Regions from separate parts of the Chryseomicrobium aureum genome, predicted to be linked through region 1. Evidence: riboswitches for the same ligand, from Rfam matches in the RefSeq annotation. Region 1 holds a riboswitch; each other region holds the start of a gene.

Region 1 (4,216 bases):
GTTCCATCATTTTAGATGGTGCCGAAATCGGAGAAGGTGCATTTATCGGAGCCGGTAGTCTCGTCCCTCAAGGAAAAGTGATTCCTGCTGGTATGATGGCATATGGACGGCCAGCGAAGGTTGTGCGGGCTGTCAACGAGGAAGATAAGAAGGACATGGAGCGCATAGTGCGTGAGTATCATGAAAAGGGTCAATACTATAAAGGTTTGCAAGAATAATAAAAAAACTCCCAAGGAAGTAAATTCCTCGGGAGTTTCCTCATTTTATAAACCAGCTTTTGCTTTCAACTCAGCTGCTTTGTCTGTTTTTTCCCAAGGTACATCGATGTCTGTACGACCAAAGTGTCCGTAAGCAGCAGTTTGCTTGTAGATCGGACGACGAAGATTAAGCATCTTGATGATTCCCGCTGGGCGTAGGTCAAACAACTCGCGAATCCATGTTACCATGTCTGCTTCTGTTGCTTTTCCTGTACCGAATGTATCCACAGCGATTGAAACTGGCTGTGCTACACCGATTGCATAAGCAAGTTGCACTTCTACTTTATCTGCAAGACCCGCTGCTACGATGTTTTTCGCAACATAACGTGCTGCATATGCTGCAGAGCGGTCAACTTTTGTTGCATCTTTCCCAGAGAATGCACCGCCACCGTGACGTGCATAACCACCGTACGTATCAACGATGATTTTGCGGCCAGTTAAACCAGCATCTCCTTGTGGTCCACCGATTACGAAGCGGCCAGTTGGGTTGATAAAGTATTTCGTGTTTTCGTCAATCCACTCAGCCGGTACGACTGCGTTGATGACGTGTTCTTTCAAATCAGACTGAATTTGCTCTAGAGTAATTTCAGGAGCGTGTTGTGTAGAAATTACGATTGTATCGACACGCACTGGCTTGCCGTTTTCATCGTATTCAACAGTCACTTGTGTTTTACCGTCTGGACGTAAGTACTCAAGTGTTTCGTTTTTACGTACTTCCGATAAGCGACGTGATAATTTGTGCGCCAAGCTGATTGGAAGTGGCATTAATTCTTCTGTTTCATTACAAGCAAATCCGAACATCAGACCTTGGTCACCCGCTCCGATCGCTTCGATGTCAGCGTCTGTCATGGACCCTTCGCGTGCCTCAAGTGCACGGTCTACTCCAGCTGCGATATCTGCAGACTGCTCATCAATTGCAGTTAAAACAGCAGATGTATCTGCGTCAAAACCGAATTTTGCACGTGTGTAGCCGATTTCTCGAACTGTTTCACGCACCGTTTTTTGAATGTCTACATAAGCAGATGTTGTAATTTCTCCAGCAACTAGAACAAGTCCAGTTGTGACAGTTGTTTCGCACGCTACACGTGCATTCGGGTCTTCAGTTAAGATTGCGTCAAGGATCGCATCTGAGATTTGGTCACAAATCTTATCCGGATGGCCTTCTGTTACTGATTCCGAAGTGAATAATCGACGTTGTGTCATGATATATTTCCTCCTTCTTGATCCTGCGGGATTGCTCCCGTGAATTGAACCGGTACTCATTCCCCATGGCAAGCCTAGAATACTTGAAGCTGTTTTGGATTTGGCGCATGGTTGAAGGCGTTCATAAATAATAAAATCCTTTCACTCACTAATGAGGAAAGGATGATTTCTTTGCACCTTTCACTCTTATCAATCAGGGGAATCCCCTGTCTCAGGTTGGGCACCTTTTCAATAAGTCTTGCATCTCTATCTTATTGAGGTTGCCGGGTTTCATAGGGCCTGACCCCTCCACCAGCTCGGGATAAGAGTATCCGTTCAATTTTCCATCATACGCATTCACCTATCGAAAGTCAACAAAAAACTGTGTGAAAGTCCCCACAAAAAAATCACTAGTCAAGTGACGTATTAGTGTAGACTATTTAGTTTAATGTGTTATACTAATTCACATATTAGCATTCCGTCACTTCGGAAAATCTATTTAAGGATGGTATTTAACCTATGCAATCGATCGATACAAAAAGCGCAATTCAGTCTTTATTATCGGGAGACCAAGTCCACACGCAACTATCTGTAGCGGAACTTGTTGAACAAGCAACTGCTCGTGGTGAAGGTATGCTGACTTCAACTGGTGCACTACGTGCTGAAACTGGAAAGTATACGGGGCGTTCCCCAGAAGATAAATATATGGTAGATGAAGATATTTCACGTGATAAAGTAGATTGGGGTTCAGTCAACCGCCCAATCTCAAAAGAAGTATTCCAAAACTTATATGCTAAAGTTGTCGATTACCTACAAGCAAAAGATGCTCTTTTCTTATTTAAAGGATTCGCTGGTGCAGACGAAGCGTCTCGCCTACCAATCCAAGTAATCAATGAATACGCATGGCACAACTTGTTCGCCCATCAATTATTCATTCGTCCAACTGCTGAAGAGCTTGCTAACCACGAAGCACAATTCACAATTGTGAGTGCTCCAACGTTCAAAGCAGATCCTGCAGTTGATGGTACGAACTCTGAGACGTTCATCATGGTGTCTATTGAAGAGCGCATCGTATTAATCGGTGGTACGGAGTATGCGGGTGAGATGAAAAAATCCATCTTTGGTATTATGAACTACTTGCTTCCGGAGCAAGGCATTCTTCCAATGCACTGTTCTGCAAACGTAGGCGAAGAAGGCGACGTTACATTGTTCTTCGGTCTATCTGGAACTGGGAAAACAACTTTATCTGCTGACAAAGGCCGTCATTTAATTGGTGACGACGAGCATGGTTGGTCCGATACGGGCGTCTTCAATATGGAAGGTGGATGCTACGCAAAATGTATCAACCTAACAGAAGAAAATGAGCCTGAGATCTATAACGCAATCAAATTCGGTACTGTTCTTGAGAACGTAGTCGTAAACGAAGAGACGCGTGAAGCAGATTACGATGACAACTCTTTAACAGAGAATACACGTGCTGCTTACCCAATCGATTACATCGACAACATCATGGTGCCTTCTGTTGCTGGTCATCCAAAAACAATCGTGTTCTTAACGGCGGATGCGTTTGGCGTATTGCCTCCAATCTCGAAATTAACAAAAGAACAAGCGATGTACCACTTCCTAAGTGGCTTCACATCAAAACTTGCTGGAACTGAGCGCGGGATCACAAGCCCACAACCAGTATTCTCAACATGCTTCGGTTCTCCATTCCTACCACTTCCAGCTGCTGTATACGCAGAGATGCTTGGAAACAAAATTGACGAGCACGGCGCAAACGTCTACCTTGTCAATACAGGTTGGACTGGCGGAGAGTATGGCGTTGGAACGCGTATGAAACTTTCTTACACACGCGCTATGGTTCGCGCTGCAATCGAAGGGAAACTTGAGAACGTAGAAACAGAGCAAGGATCTGTATTCGGCGTTGCGATTCCTAAAGAAGTTCCTGGCGTACCAAGTGACGTCTTGAACCCACGCAATGCATGGGCAGACAAAGATGCATATGACAAAAAAGCAAAAGAACTTGCAGATAGCTTCCGCGAGAACTTCAAAAAGTTCTCTGGTGTTTCTGAAGAGATCATCTCTAAAGGTGGACCAATTATTTAATTGGACATACAGAACAAGGCCTACTCAATCCGAGTGGGCCTTGTTTTTTGCACATTTTCTTTAGTTAGTTTCCATAATATGACTTCGGTAGAATAAAAACCGATTTGGGTAGAAGAAATCACGGGTAGTGTAGAAGAAATCTCCAATTCGTCCTATGAACGCTCGCTCAGCGCCCCTGCTCAAGCATCCACTCGAGCGCTTCGCGTAAAATCTGTCGGTTCAGTGGGTCGGGCACAAAGTGATGGTGGTTTTCTAGATACCTCGTAGTCACAGGCATATTTAAACCTTTCAATTTCTCCTCCAGAATCGTCGCGTGCTCAAACCCAACATTCGTATCTAGTTCCCCATGAATGATGAGAACGGGTGCATTCATACGTTCTAATTGCTGTAGCACGTCACGATCTTCAAACGCTTCTGGAGCCCTTTTAGGGGTCCCGCCGTAGATGCGTTTCATCATCCGGCGCATGTCTACACGTTCTTCATATGTCAAATAGATGGAAGACACTCCTCCCCAAGTCACGAGCGAGGTCACTTCGGGTCGCTTCACCGCTGCCCACAAGGCCATGATTCCACCACGACTAAACGCAAACAGATGAATACGTGTATAGCCGCAAGCCGCTAAATAATCAACAGCTCCGTAAGCGTCTTGACGATCGGCACCCACAAACTCG
Region 2 (4,216 bases), 810 kb from region 1:
GCGTGACCCGCTTCGTGTGTTAACACGTCGATGTCCCCAGATGTCCCATTAAAGTTTGAGAAGATGAACGGAGAATCGTGGTTTTCGATAAATGTACAATATCCGCCTGCTTCTTTCCCTTTTTTCGCGACAAGGTCCATCAAATTACGGTCGAGCATGAACTGGAAAAACTCGTTTGTCTCAGGAGACAGCTCTTCGTACATCTTCTTTCCACCATCAATGATCCATTCAGGCGAACCTTGTGGCGTTGCGTTTCCTGTTAAGAAGGTTAGTGGCTCATCGTAGTGTTTTAATTTCTCTACACCGATGCGCTTTGCTTGTTTCTCATACAGTTTAGTCGCGACAGGTACAATATAGTCGCGCACTTGGTCGCGGAACGTCTTTACCATCTCCGCATTGTAATCGATACGGTTCATACGGATATAGCCAAGTTCGACGAAGTTTTTATAGCCCATCTTGTGCGCAATCTCTGTACGTACTTTTACAAGCTCATCATAAATTGCATCGAATTTCTCTGCGTGAGATGCGAAGAAACCAAACGATGCTTCTTTTGCCTTTTTACGCGTTTCACGGTCTGTCGATTCTGCAAACGGTCCTAGTTGAGCAAGTGTCAGCGTCTCGCCGTTAAATTCAACTTGAGCAGAAGCCACAAGCTTTGAATAATCCGATGCCAATTTATTTTCTTTTTGAAGAAGTGGCATGATCTCTGGTGAGAACGATTTGATTTGGAACTCGGCTAAATCAAACAATTGTTGTCCCCAGCGTTCTTCTAAATTTGAACGAAATGGTGAGTCTACAAGGGCTTTGTAATAGTCTGTCACGATCTCTTCCATCTCAGGAGAGATTTCATCAAAATAATCCCGTTCACTTTGATAAAATTCATCGTTCGTGTCAATGGATGCGCGGATGTAGACAAGGTTTGCCATTGTCGAAAAGTCTGCACGCAGTGTGTTGAGAGTTTGAATCGCTTCATTTTGCTCTTCATAAGAAGACGCGGCCTTGAATGCTTCTACTGCCTCTTTTGCGCGTGATTTGAGAGCAACCATATCCGGACGTTCATATGTATACTCTTGGAATTGTGTTGTCATGCAAAATCCTCCTTGGATTCTTCGATAATCGAAGGTCTCACCGTCTATTCTTTCGCAATTCAGAGTGTTTGGCAAGCGATTTCTGGCTGAAAAAACAGAAAATTTCAAATGGGGTGTTGACAGATGTTTCCTTGCTGTTTTATACTTCAATGCAATAGACAGACGTATATGTACTCTTATCCAGAGTGGCGGAGGGACTAGGCCCTGCGAAGCCCGGCAACCAACAAGCAATTTTGCTTGGAAAGGTGCTAATTCCTACAGATCGATTTCGGTCTGGAAGATAAGAGGAGGACAAGCTGAGGCTCCTCTTCTTAATTGAAGAGGGGCTTTTTCATTGTCTCTTCCTCTCTGGATGTCTGCTCTACCCAACAAAAAGGAGGAAGAACAATGACAAACTTACGACCAGAAACGATTTTACTTCACGGAGGCCAACAACCAGACCCCGTCACAGGATCACGCGCGGTACCCATCCATAAGACCACTTCATTCGTTTTCCAAAACACAGAGCACGCGCAAAATTTATTCGCACTGAAAGAGGCAGGCAACATTTACACACGTATCGGCAATCCGACAGTCGATGTGTTTGAACAACGCGTCGCCCAACTTGAAGGAGGGACAGCTGCCGTTGCATTATCCTCTGGAATGTCTGCAATCGCCTTTTCTATTTTGAATATTGCAGGGGCAGGCGATGAAATTGTTGCCGCATCGAACCTGTACGGTGGAACATACAACTTATTCGCCCATACACTTCCACGCTACGGAATCACTGTGAAGTTTGTCGATTCCACAGATCCTGAGAATTTCCGTGCAGCGGTCACTTCGAACACGAAAGGTTTCTTTGCTGAAACGATTGGAAATCCAAGTTTGAACGTACTGGATATCGAAGCAGTCGCGCAGGTTGCGAACGAAGTGGGTGTACCTCTCTTGATCGATAACACATTTGCTACACCGTACGGAACACAGCCGATTCGCCACGGTGCCCACGTTGTCATCCATTCCGCTACAAAATGGATTGGTGGGCACGGGACTACAATTGGAGGTGTAGTGGTCGATGGCGGAAATTTTGACTGGAACTCAGATAAATTCCCGGGATATACAGAGCCAGACGTGACCTACCACGGTCTGCGTTACGGAATTGACGTACCACAAGTAGCATTTGCTATCCGACTTCGCGTGCAATTGCTGCGTGATTTTGGACCCGCTCTAAGCCCGGAATCGGCTTTTTCTTTCCTGCAAGGTCTGGAGACACTTCACTTACGCGTCCCAAGGCACAATGAGAACGCACAAGTTGTGGCAAACTATTTGAAGCAACATGAAGAAGTAGAGTGGGTGAACTATCCGGGACTTGAAGAGCATCCTTCTCATGAACTGGCGAAGAAGTATTTAGGACAAGGTGCCGGCTCGATTCTAACGTTCGGAGTAAAAGGTGGGAAACAGGCAGGGCAATTATTAATTGATTCCATTCCATTGTTCTCGCATGTAGCAAATGTAGGAGATGCCAAATCATTGATTATCCATCCGGCCTCCACGACACACCAGCAATTAGGTGAAGGTGAAGAACTTGCGCGAACAGGTGTGACGCCAGAACTTGTTCGTTTGTCGATTGGATTGGAGCATATTGACGATATTTTAGAAGCACTAGATGCAGGATTACAAGCTGTTAAAAAAGCCGCTCTTCCCGTCTAATTTGTCCATACAAGAAAAACAAATGTATCCTCAGGAAAGATTTTTCTTGTTTTCTTTAAAATCTTCCTCTAAAATAGGAAAAATACTACGGTGAATGGACTTGGAGGAATGAAGATGGCAAAACTACGAGCAGCAATTTTAGGATACGGGACAGTGGGACAAGGAATCTACCGCATTTTGCAAGATAAAGGAGAAGAGTTGCAACGCTCTCTTGGCCTCGACATTGAAGTTGGCGCAATTCTTGTGAATGATTTGGAAAAACCTCGTCCTGCAACCCCGGGCGTTCTCATCACAGATAAGTTCGACGACATCTTGGCCATTCCTGGATTGCAGGTCGTATTTGAAGCGATTGTAGGGGAAGACCCAGCCTATGGGTATTTATGCCGGGCAATTGACAAAGGGTGCCATGTCATCACAGCAAATAAAGTCATGTTCTCGCGCTATCATATCGATCTTCATGAACGAGCGAAATCAAAGGGTGTCTATATCGGGTACGAAGCCACTACAGCAGGGGGCGTACCGGTCATCAAGACCCTCAAGAACCTGTTGCAAGTCAACACGGTCCATCGCATTCAAGGGATTTTGAACGGGACGTCGAATTATATCCTGACTTCAATGCGCACAGACAATAGTGCCTTCGACGCTGCACTTCGTGATGCGCAAGCACTTGGCTATGCAGAAGCAGATCCTTACAACGATGTATCCGGAATGGATGCGTTTCATAAGCTGATGATTTTGAGTGCGCTCGCATTTGATAAACAACCAGAACGAAGCGAGGTGGATGTAAGAGGAATCGATACAATTACATTAGACGATATTCAGCGCGCACAGTCGGAAGGCTTACGCTACCGTCATGTCGCTGAAATCGTTCAGCACCCCGATGGACGTTTAGAAGCTTCTGTAGGCCCACAACTAGTGGGACCAGACCACCCACTGTATGCAATCGAAGGAGTGAACAATGCAGTGGCAGTCGATACAAACTACATCGGCACATTGACACTTGTTGGCCCTGGAGCAGGGATGTACCCGACGGCGAGTGTGATGGTAGAAGATTACGCGGAGATTATTGGGAAGCGGGCTGGGTTTATGATTTCGATTTAGTTTTAGATGTGGAGCCGACTGTTCAGAAATTGTGCAAGATGACAGCGGAGCCCGTGAAGCGCTCTTTGCTTCATGGGATGCGATGGCTTCTTGCGGGATTTCTAGGAGGCGCAACTCGATTCCATTCGAAGTCGAAACCACAACCAGCCTTTGCGGGCGCGGCTGATTCCGAAGCGTGTTTCTGGCGTTCGCAACTCGATTCCATTAAGATGTGGAGCCGACTGTTCAGAAATTGTGCAAAGTAAGACGTTGAGTTCCACTGCGAGGCTGCTTTCCGTGGGCGCTGCGTGAGCTTCCTCGTCGCAGGCTCCTGCGGGATCTCACGGCAGACTGGAATCCCA
Region 3 (4,216 bases), 380 kb from region 1:
CAATTCAACTTTTAATTTAAATTCAACCAAGTTCTTGTTCTTATTAAATAAAAATTGCACACAATCATAATATCTATGACCAACGACGCCTTTTGGATCAATGATGACAAATCCACGCAAATCATCCCACAAAATGTTCTCATGATGCAAATCTCCATGTAAAATCGTCGTTTGATGCAACTCATGAATTCTTTGTTTAGCGCGTTTTGCTTCTAATCGCCAATCTTCAGGAATCGCATCATAGTGAGTCTCTAAACTTTCAAACCATCGCTCAATTTGTGGTAACTGATTCAAATCGGTAGTTGGCACCTGCGTGTCATGTAACCTCCTCCACTGCTCCACAAATAATCGAACACTCGTTCTCGTGTCGGGAAATCGGACATTTAGTGTATAACCAGGCGATATATTTTCCATAATATAGTAGCCGGAGTCGGTATTTTCAAACAAGAGCTGTGGTACTCCAAACGTTCCAAAGACCTGCATAGCAACTGCTTCATTTGTGAAATCAGTACCGGGAATACCAACCTTCAAGACAACAGACTTCCCCTTCATCGTTGCTCGGGCCACATAATTGTAGGACAGGTTCGAAAATGGCGTCAGTCCAGTCAATTTATGTAAACGAGCGATCTTCTCAAGTTGTTTCGGGAGTTCTACTAGCCACACCTCGCCTCTCTTTCCGAACGCAACCCGGATCTTTTCTTCAAAGCTCATGACGAAGTGCTCCACTCAAAAGGGGTCTGCTGGTAGACATAATAATTTAACCAATTCGAGAACAATAAATGGGTGTGAGAACGCCACGTGTTTTGAGGATCTTTTGTTGGGTCATCATCAGGAAAATAATTCTCTGGCACTTCGCACTCCAATCCTTTTGCGATGTCTCGCTCATATTCATCTCGTAATGTCGTCGCATCATATTCTAAATGACCAGTTGCCATGATGTGGCGTTGGTCTTTTGATTGCACCAAAAACACACCCGCTTGATCTGAAACTGCTACTACTTCAAGGGCTGGCTGCTTCAAGAGTTTTTCGTAACTGACCGTCGTATGACGAGAGTGCGGTGCCAAGAACGTATCATTGAATCCGCGAACAAGCGGACTATGAGGTGTTAACAACGAGTGTGGGTAAACTCCCGAACATTTCTTCGGTAAATCTTCTTTCTCGATAGTAAACTCGTGATAAAGCACGGCCTGAGCTCCCCAGCAAATCGATAACGTTGATGTCACATGCGTCTTCGCCCAAAATAACAAGGTCACAATCTCAGGCCAGTAGGCCACTTCTTCAAAGGGCATTTGCTCGACCGGCGCGCCCGTCACAATCATTCCGTCAAATCGTCGGTCTTTGATATCCTCGAATACTTTATAAAACTGATCCAAGTGACTGCTACTGACATTTTTCGGTTGATAACTAGCCATACGTAAAAATGTCACATTCGTCTGAAGTGGCGTATTTCCAAGTAAACGCAGTAACTGATGCTCGGTTTTCTCTTTTTCCGGCATCAAATTGACAATGAGTACTTCAAGTGGACGAATATCTTGCGTGTGCGCGCGTTCTTGGTCCATCACGAAGATATTTTCATCACGGAGTTTTTCAATTACAGGTAAATCTTTCGGCAAATTGATTGGCATTGGTTTCTCTCCTTAAAAAAACACTCTACCCATAACAAGGGCAGAGTGTCGGTAGTATTATCTTCCAAGTCAGCACTTGATGGAGGAAGCACCTTTCTGTCAAACAGAGGTTGCTGAAGCGTCACCGGGCCATGTCCCTCGACTTCTCTTGATAATGAATATGCAATTTTGTATTGATGCGATTGTATCAAACGCAATCGTAAAGTTCAAGCCTACTCTTCGATATCAAATATCAATTCGTCTTCATCGCTCAAACTGCTTCCATCTGAGAAGAATGCAGTCGTAGTCAATACGAGCTGTGTCGCTTCTTCCCCTTCTTCTGGCACCCAGCGTTCATCCGGCATGATTTCAAACGGAATCATGAGCGTTCCTTTTGATGCCGGATTGCCGACTGGCTCAAAGGATAGTTTTGCAATCAATTCACGTTTTTCTTTCTTGCATACTTCTAAACGGATGTCTTCTACCTCTTCTTGCTGCTCCAGTCCCTCGATGTAAATGGTGCCGGATAAATTGATGCCATGTTCGATATACGGGTGATCGACCACCGTATCGATTTTGATAAGACCTTTTTCAATATGGGATTCAAACGAGTTCATACTTACTCCACCTTATTCGTTTTCGATAAATATTCGTAGTGATTCTCCACAACCGGTTCATAACGATTATACCGCATTTTAAATAACCGGAAGAAGTGAGTCACGATTACTTTAACTATAGTATACCCTGGAATCCCAAGGATAACGCCAGGCACTCCAAATAAGGAACCTGCTGTTACAAGTACGAATATGATGGTAATCGGATGAATATGCAACGTTTTCCCCATAATCTGCGGAGAAATGAATTTTCCTTCAACAAGTTGCACGACCGTCCATACAGCAGCGAGTTTGAGAAGCATGAATGGCGACTGCACGAGCGCAATAATTACTGCTGGTGTTATTGCAATAATCGGCCCTAAATAGGGAACCACACTCGTCACCATTGCAATAGCACCTAATAACACTGCATATGGCATCTGGATGATGCTAAATCCGATGAACACCATAATTCCAATAGCTGCCGATACTAACAGCTGACCCTGGATATACGAACTGATTTGACGGTCAATGTCTGCAAACACTTGAGCCGTCTCCTCACGCATACGCGGAGGCAATAGACGTAAAAAGTATTGTGGTAACTTTTCTCCATCTTTTAATAAATAGAACAAGATAAATGGAACGGTAACAATCGCAAGTACAAAACTTGTAATCGCTCCAATGAATGAACTGATACCCGTTGCAACACGTGCGAACGTATCTTGGAAGAACACCGCCAATTGACTTGGTAGCTCTTGTATCCACTGATTGATATCTGCTTCTAGTGAATTATAAATCCCTGAAAACATCGATGTTTGTAGCCATATTATAATGTTATTAATGAGTTGAGAAAAAACTTCTGGGAAGTTCTCAACAAATCGAATGGTCTGATCTTTTAAAAATGGGAACACTAAGAATACAAGTAGTGTAATCAGTCCAATCACTGCCAAGAACAGAATCACTATTCCCCAGATACGGGGAATCTTCATCTTCTCAAGTAAACGTAGAATCGGACGTAACAAGTAATACAAAATAGTCGCCAAAATAATCGGTAACACGACATTCCCTAAAAATACGGTGAATGGATTGAAGACAAACGATACCAAATCAAAGATAAAAATCGTCAACCCAATCAGTAGAAGCAGTAACAAAGCAAAGATTGTATTTTTTCCGCCTAAAAATTGAATAAAGCGTGTATCAAAAAAACCTGGTTTCTTGTCATCAAACATAGAGATCCTCCTACTCTAAGAACTCAGCAATTGCTGCTTGTGCTGCTTGTTGATCAATTTCGATGACGCTTCCTGCATGACTGTATGAATTGTAGCGGTATTCTCCTTCTCGAGGAATCGTTAAACGCTCTACTTCAGGGCTTCCGCCTAGCGCCACATCTAACAAGTAATTCAACTTATCTGTATTTGTAATATCCGTTTGAATGTACCCATTTAAAGCACCCGCAAACTTCGGAAGACGATGAAGATTGCCGACAGATGTTACTTCGTTAGAAAGTGCTTCAATGACAACTTGTTGCCGTCTCACTCGACCGAAATCACCTTCTTCGTCTTTTCGGAAGCGCGCATATCCTAGTAACTCTTGGCCGTTCAATTGATGCACCCCTTGTTTGAGTTCGACACCAATCTCTTCAGACATATCTTTTTCAACATCAATTTCGATTCCGTTTGGTGCAAGGATATCGACCATCGTCTCGAAACTTGTAAAGTCAATGAGTGCGTAATGATGAAGGGGAATGCCAAACATCCCTTCAATAGTCTGTCTCGTCAAATCCGCTCCACCGAGATAATAGGCCGTATTTAATTTATAAGATTGATACCCTGGAATCTCTGCATAAATATCACGCATCAAAGAGATGAGTCGAACATCATTGGATTCAGGATCCCACGAAGCTACCATCATAGTGTCAGTCCTAGACTTCTCTTCACCACGGCTGTCCACACCTAATAGTAGGACATTCATCCTTCCGCCGTCATAAGCGCTTCCGTCAAACGGTTCTGAACTTGCTTC
Region 4 (4,216 bases), 660 kb from region 1:
CGCCTATCAATTCAGTTATACTTTGGTAAATCGTCATTTTTTTCCCTACTTTCATGTTGTTTCTTGTTCAAACAGTATACCAAGTCAGGTATTTAAATTCCAATTCAAAGTGCTTTGATAGGATTTAATTTCGAGATTCCAGTTGCTTCCTGATTGCTTTTGCGAAATACTAGAATGAGAGAAGTAAAAAGGAGAGGTCGCGATGAACGGAGCTGGATTAATTTTAGAAGGCGGAGGCATGCGAGGCGTTTTTACTGGAGGTATTTTAGAATCATTTATGGAGCAGGACTATTATTTTCCATATGTCATAGGGGTTTCGGCAGGGGCATGTCACGGGTCTTCCTATGCAGCTAGACAACGAGATAGAAATCGGAAAGTATCCATTGACTATGTGACGCATCCGGATTATATTTCTTTAAAAAATTTAGTGACAAAACGAGAATTGTTTGGGATGGACTTGCTCTTTGATAAGTTGCCGAATGAACTTGTCCCATTCGATTACGAAACGTTTTCTGCATCTCCGGAACGTTTTGTCATTGGAACGACTGATTGCTATAGTGGAAAACCAATCTATTTTGAAAAAGGAGCACCTCGGGATGAGATTTTGAAGGTGGTTCGGGCCTCTAGTTCTTTACCCTTTATGGCTGCACCAGTTGAGTATAAGGGGCTAAAGTTAATGGACGGTGGCATTGCCGATCCAATCCCATTAAAGAAAGCACTTGAGGATGGAGTAGAGCGCCCCGTTGTCGTTTTGACACGTCCAAAGGGGTATCGCAAAGCAGCTTCCCGGTTTTCAGGCGTCAGTAAGTTCATGTATCAACAATACCCTGGATTGGCTGGATGAATTAGAAACGCAAGGCGATGCATTTGTTATTCATCCACAAGAAACGTTTAAAATCAGTCGAGCAGAACGCAATCCACAGCGGTTGTCTGCGTTATATGAATTCGGCTTAAAAAGTGGGCGAGATGGGTTTGACGAATTAATGGACTGGCTAGGGGAACCATATTCCATCATGCCAAAAGCCTGAGGAAGTCTCCTCAGGCTTTGTTTGTACGTAGTGGTTTCAATGCCCCGCCCCATGCGAGTACTTGGTCAAACATGTCGTTGACGTTTTTGTCGTGAAGGTCACGAGGTGTAAATGTTTGTCCTTTTTCAAAATCTAAGAATAAGGATAAGACAGGATGTACACGTACATCTGCAATCATAAGCTCAGCGCATACTTGTCGAACATGCTCAGCTGCACGTGTACCTCCTGCAGATCCGTAACTGACAATTCCAGCTGCTTTGTTGTGCCAAGACTCTTTCGCACTATCAAATGCGTTTTTTAAAGCTCCCGTCATGCTGTGATTGTATTCTGCGACAACAAATACAAAGGCATCGAGGGAGTCGAGCTTTTCATTCCATCGTTTTACACCTTCTGATTCAGCTGTCCCAAGCAGTGGAAGGTCAAAATCCTTGATATCTACCAGTTCATAATTGGCGTCTTCACGACCTTTCGCTTTTTCGACGAGCCATTCTCCAACTTGTGGACTGACCCGACCATCACGCGTACTCCCTAAAATAATGCCTACCTTTAATTTTTCGCTCATCACCATTCCTCCTCATTCATAATAGGTATCTTCAACGGATCCATCTTGTTTAAACACTTTTAAAATGCCATCTTTATCATTGACATATGTTTTTGCTTCTTCAAGAAGCGATTCTTTTGTAGTAGCCGTCTTAATGGCCCTTTCTCCGTCCTGTTTCATAAGTATCCAGTCGTCTTCATGTGCTTTCACTACATAATGAGGGCGTGAAGAATTGTCACTCCCGCTAACATAGTCACGTGCTTTCGCCGTTGCAATAGAAATGGCGCGGCCTTCTTCCATACCGTCATCCACCATCGCATTTGCCATCTCAATCGCTTTATTCCGTACACTAGCGTCTAAATTTTTCATGGAATCGGGATAGTCCGTTTTTGTCCATGGCATTTCAAATCGCCTCCTTGAATTCCTATTTCCCTGCTCGAGTCGTTTTAAACAGGTGGTTGGAGGGAATACTTTACTAATTCAGAATAAGTGGAGGGATGCACAATGTTTGAAAAAGACAAAGATAAAGAGAAAGTAAATAGTGGGAAGATTCCAATGCCAAGCGATGAAAAATCATTGACTGAAGAAGAAAAAATCGATAGTGATCCGTTCTTTTATCGGGAAGACCCTGCGGATAAAGATGGCGAGAACGAACTGTATAACCATAAAAATGCTGATGAAGATGATATCCGATCGAAATGAGGCTGGGAAATTCCCCCTCTTTCTGCTATACTTGACCTAACTGAACATGAACTCTTTTCTTATCAAGAGAGATGGAGGGAATTGGCCCTACGAAGTCTCAGCAACCTGCCCGCGCGGTAAGGTGCTCCATCCAACAGGGGATACCTGAACGATGAGGAGAAATTGTGCACTTGCAACTCTTCTCTCTCGTGGGGAAGAGTTTTTTGTTTGGCACAATTTTAGGAGGCGATTCACATGGGAAAAGAAGCACTTGAAAAGCAGTTGTATGAATTAAAGACGAAAGAAGTCAAAAGCTATGCGGGGGCTATGCAGCGTCATCAACAGGTCAAAGCACTAGAAGCGCAGTTGCACTACTTGGAGCTTGGGGAAGAGATATCTCGCCAGCGAGTCGATGAGGCGATCGAAGAAATTACAGCACTTGAGCAGGAGATTGCGCGACTATCACGAAGTATAGAAGAAAAGAAACAGGATTTACATTTCTACTTATTCGGTCCATCCGTCAAACGACTATTTTAGGGGGAACAGCCATGAAATTCATCATCAGCTCAGATGCTTGGAAAACAACGTTAACATCTAAACAAGCAACCCGTGCTATTGCACAAGGCTTGCAGTCTGTCGATCCAACGCTTGAAATTGTAGAGTTCCCGATTGCAGATGGAGGGGAAGGAACTTTGGATGCGCTTATGAATGCAACGAGAGGAACATACAAAACGGCCACTGTTCATGACCCGCTTGGCCGTCCGGTTGAGGCGAAGTATGGTGTCACAGGGCTTTCGCGTCATACATGTGTGATTGAGATGGCGCAAGCTTCCGGTTTCTCCTATGTCAAAAAGCATGAACAGAACCCACGACTCGCGTCTACGTTTGGCACCGGTGAACTGATTCGTGCAGCACTTGATGAAGGGCATCGCAATTTTGTTTTGGCAATTGGGAGCAGTGCAACAAATGACGGAGGAGCAGGTATGTTACGGGCTCTTGGATTGAAGTTTTTAGACAAAGAGGGTCAGGAAATGTCAGGAGATTTGGTACAACTTAAACATCTTGATCGGTTAGATGATGCAGAGTTTGATAAACGTCTTCAAGAATGTACATTCGCAGTAGTGAGTGATGTACAGATTCCATATATAGGGCCTCAAGGTGCAACGCGTCTATATGGGGAGACGAAAGGCCTGCAAGCAGAAGAGTCGGAAGAAGTGGAAGCAGCACTCCAACAGCTAGCAGATGTCATCGAGGCACATACCGGGGTTCGTCTGCATGACCGAGCAGGAGCGGGTTCTGGAGGAGGCTTAGGCGGAGCCGTCCAAGCATTTTTCCCGACCAAGTGGTATCACGGAATCGATTTTGTGCTGAAGCGATCAGGATGGGAAAATGCATTGTCTGGTGTTACACACGTAATTACTGGAGAAGGACGCCTTGATGCGCATACGTTCTTAGAAGGAAAAGGACCGCATGGCGTGGCGAAGTTTGCAGGGGACAAAGGCTTGCCGGTGACATTGTTTGCTGGAAGTGGCGATATCGATGTGGCTGAAGAAGCTAACGATGTTTTCAATGAAGTCGTGGTACTTGCCACTTCAGAGAAAGAAGTAGAGCAAGCGCTTGAAAAGCCTGAAGAGGTGTTACGACAAGCGGCAGCGCGCTGGTACGCTTCAAAGCGCGGAGAATAAACGAAAGCCTAGCGGGTGAGAGTACCTGCTAGGCTTTTTGTAAGCGTTTATGAAATGGGGTGAGGAACATGAACATCATCATCAGTCCAGATTCGTTTAAAGGAACTCTTAGCGCGAAAGAAGCAGGAATGGCTATTCGAGAAGGGATTCAATCTGTTCGTCCAGACATCAATTGTACGGTTGTTCCGATTGCCGACGGAGGAGAAGGTACACTTGAAGCTTTAGTGGATGCCACAGCTGGTCGGCTGATTGATGTACCTGTCTTAGATCCTTTAGGTCGA

The links. Region 1 has a riboswitch for S-adenosylmethionine ahead of metK (methionine adenosyltransferase). Riboswitches for the same ligand answer to the same signal wherever they lie in the genome.
Region 2: linked by a shared signal. The riboswitch ahead of ACF3OH_RS13130 (O-acetylhomoserine aminocarboxypropyltransferase/cysteine synthase family protein) and the one ahead of metK (methionine adenosyltransferase) in region 1 are both predicted to bind S-adenosylmethionine.
Region 3: linked by a shared signal. The riboswitch ahead of metA (homoserine O-succinyltransferase) and the one ahead of metK (methionine adenosyltransferase) in region 1 are both predicted to bind S-adenosylmethionine.
Region 4: linked by a shared signal. The riboswitch ahead of ACF3OH_RS12235 (hypothetical protein) and the one ahead of metK (methionine adenosyltransferase) in region 1 are both predicted to bind S-adenosylmethionine.

Annotation. Positions count from the first base shown of each region.
Region 1 is NZ_CP171117.1:1,687,088-1,691,303, forward strand. Features, by position in the region: gene ACF3OH_RS08790 (gamma carbonic anhydrase family protein) at 1-218, shown strand, start outside; gene metK (methionine adenosyltransferase) at 264-1,463, opposite strand; SAM riboswitch class I at 1,644-1,768, opposite strand; gene pckA (phosphoenolpyruvate carboxykinase (ATP)) at 1,959-3,545, shown strand; gene ACF3OH_RS08805 (prolyl oligopeptidase family serine peptidase) at 3,712-4,216, opposite strand, start outside.
Region 2 is NZ_CP171117.1:2,498,102-2,502,317, reverse strand. Features, by position in the region: gene ACF3OH_RS13135 (M3 family oligoendopeptidase) at 1-1,088, opposite strand, end outside; SAM riboswitch class I at 1,262-1,375, shown strand; gene ACF3OH_RS13130 (O-acetylhomoserine aminocarboxypropyltransferase/cysteine synthase family protein) at 1,476-2,774, shown strand; gene ACF3OH_RS13125 (homoserine dehydrogenase) at 2,889-3,875, shown strand.
Region 3 is NZ_CP171117.1:1,303,338-1,307,553, reverse strand. Features, by position in the region: gene ACF3OH_RS06905 (aminoglycoside phosphotransferase family protein) at 1-711, opposite strand, end outside; gene metA (homoserine O-succinyltransferase) at 708-1,625, opposite strand; SAM riboswitch class I at 1,680-1,783, opposite strand; gene ACF3OH_RS06895 (sporulation protein) at 1,838-2,221, opposite strand; gene ACF3OH_RS06890 (AI-2E family transporter) at 2,224-3,426, opposite strand; gene ACF3OH_RS06885 (LCP family protein) at 3,437-4,216, opposite strand, start outside.
Region 4 is NZ_CP171117.1:2,342,607-2,346,822, reverse strand. Features, by position in the region: gene cysK (cysteine synthase A) at 1-37, opposite strand, end outside; partial or broken gene ACF3OH_RS12255 (patatin family protein) at 203-1,028, shown strand; gene ACF3OH_RS12250 (NADPH-dependent FMN reductase) at 1,039-1,590, opposite strand; gene ACF3OH_RS12245 (DUF2188 domain-containing protein) at 1,603-1,971, opposite strand; gene ACF3OH_RS12240 (hypothetical protein) at 2,074-2,271, shown strand; SAM riboswitch class I at 2,328-2,429, shown strand; gene ACF3OH_RS12235 (hypothetical protein) at 2,506-2,787, shown strand; gene ACF3OH_RS12230 (glycerate kinase) at 2,799-3,935, shown strand; gene ACF3OH_RS12225 (glycerate kinase) at 4,004-4,216, shown strand, end outside.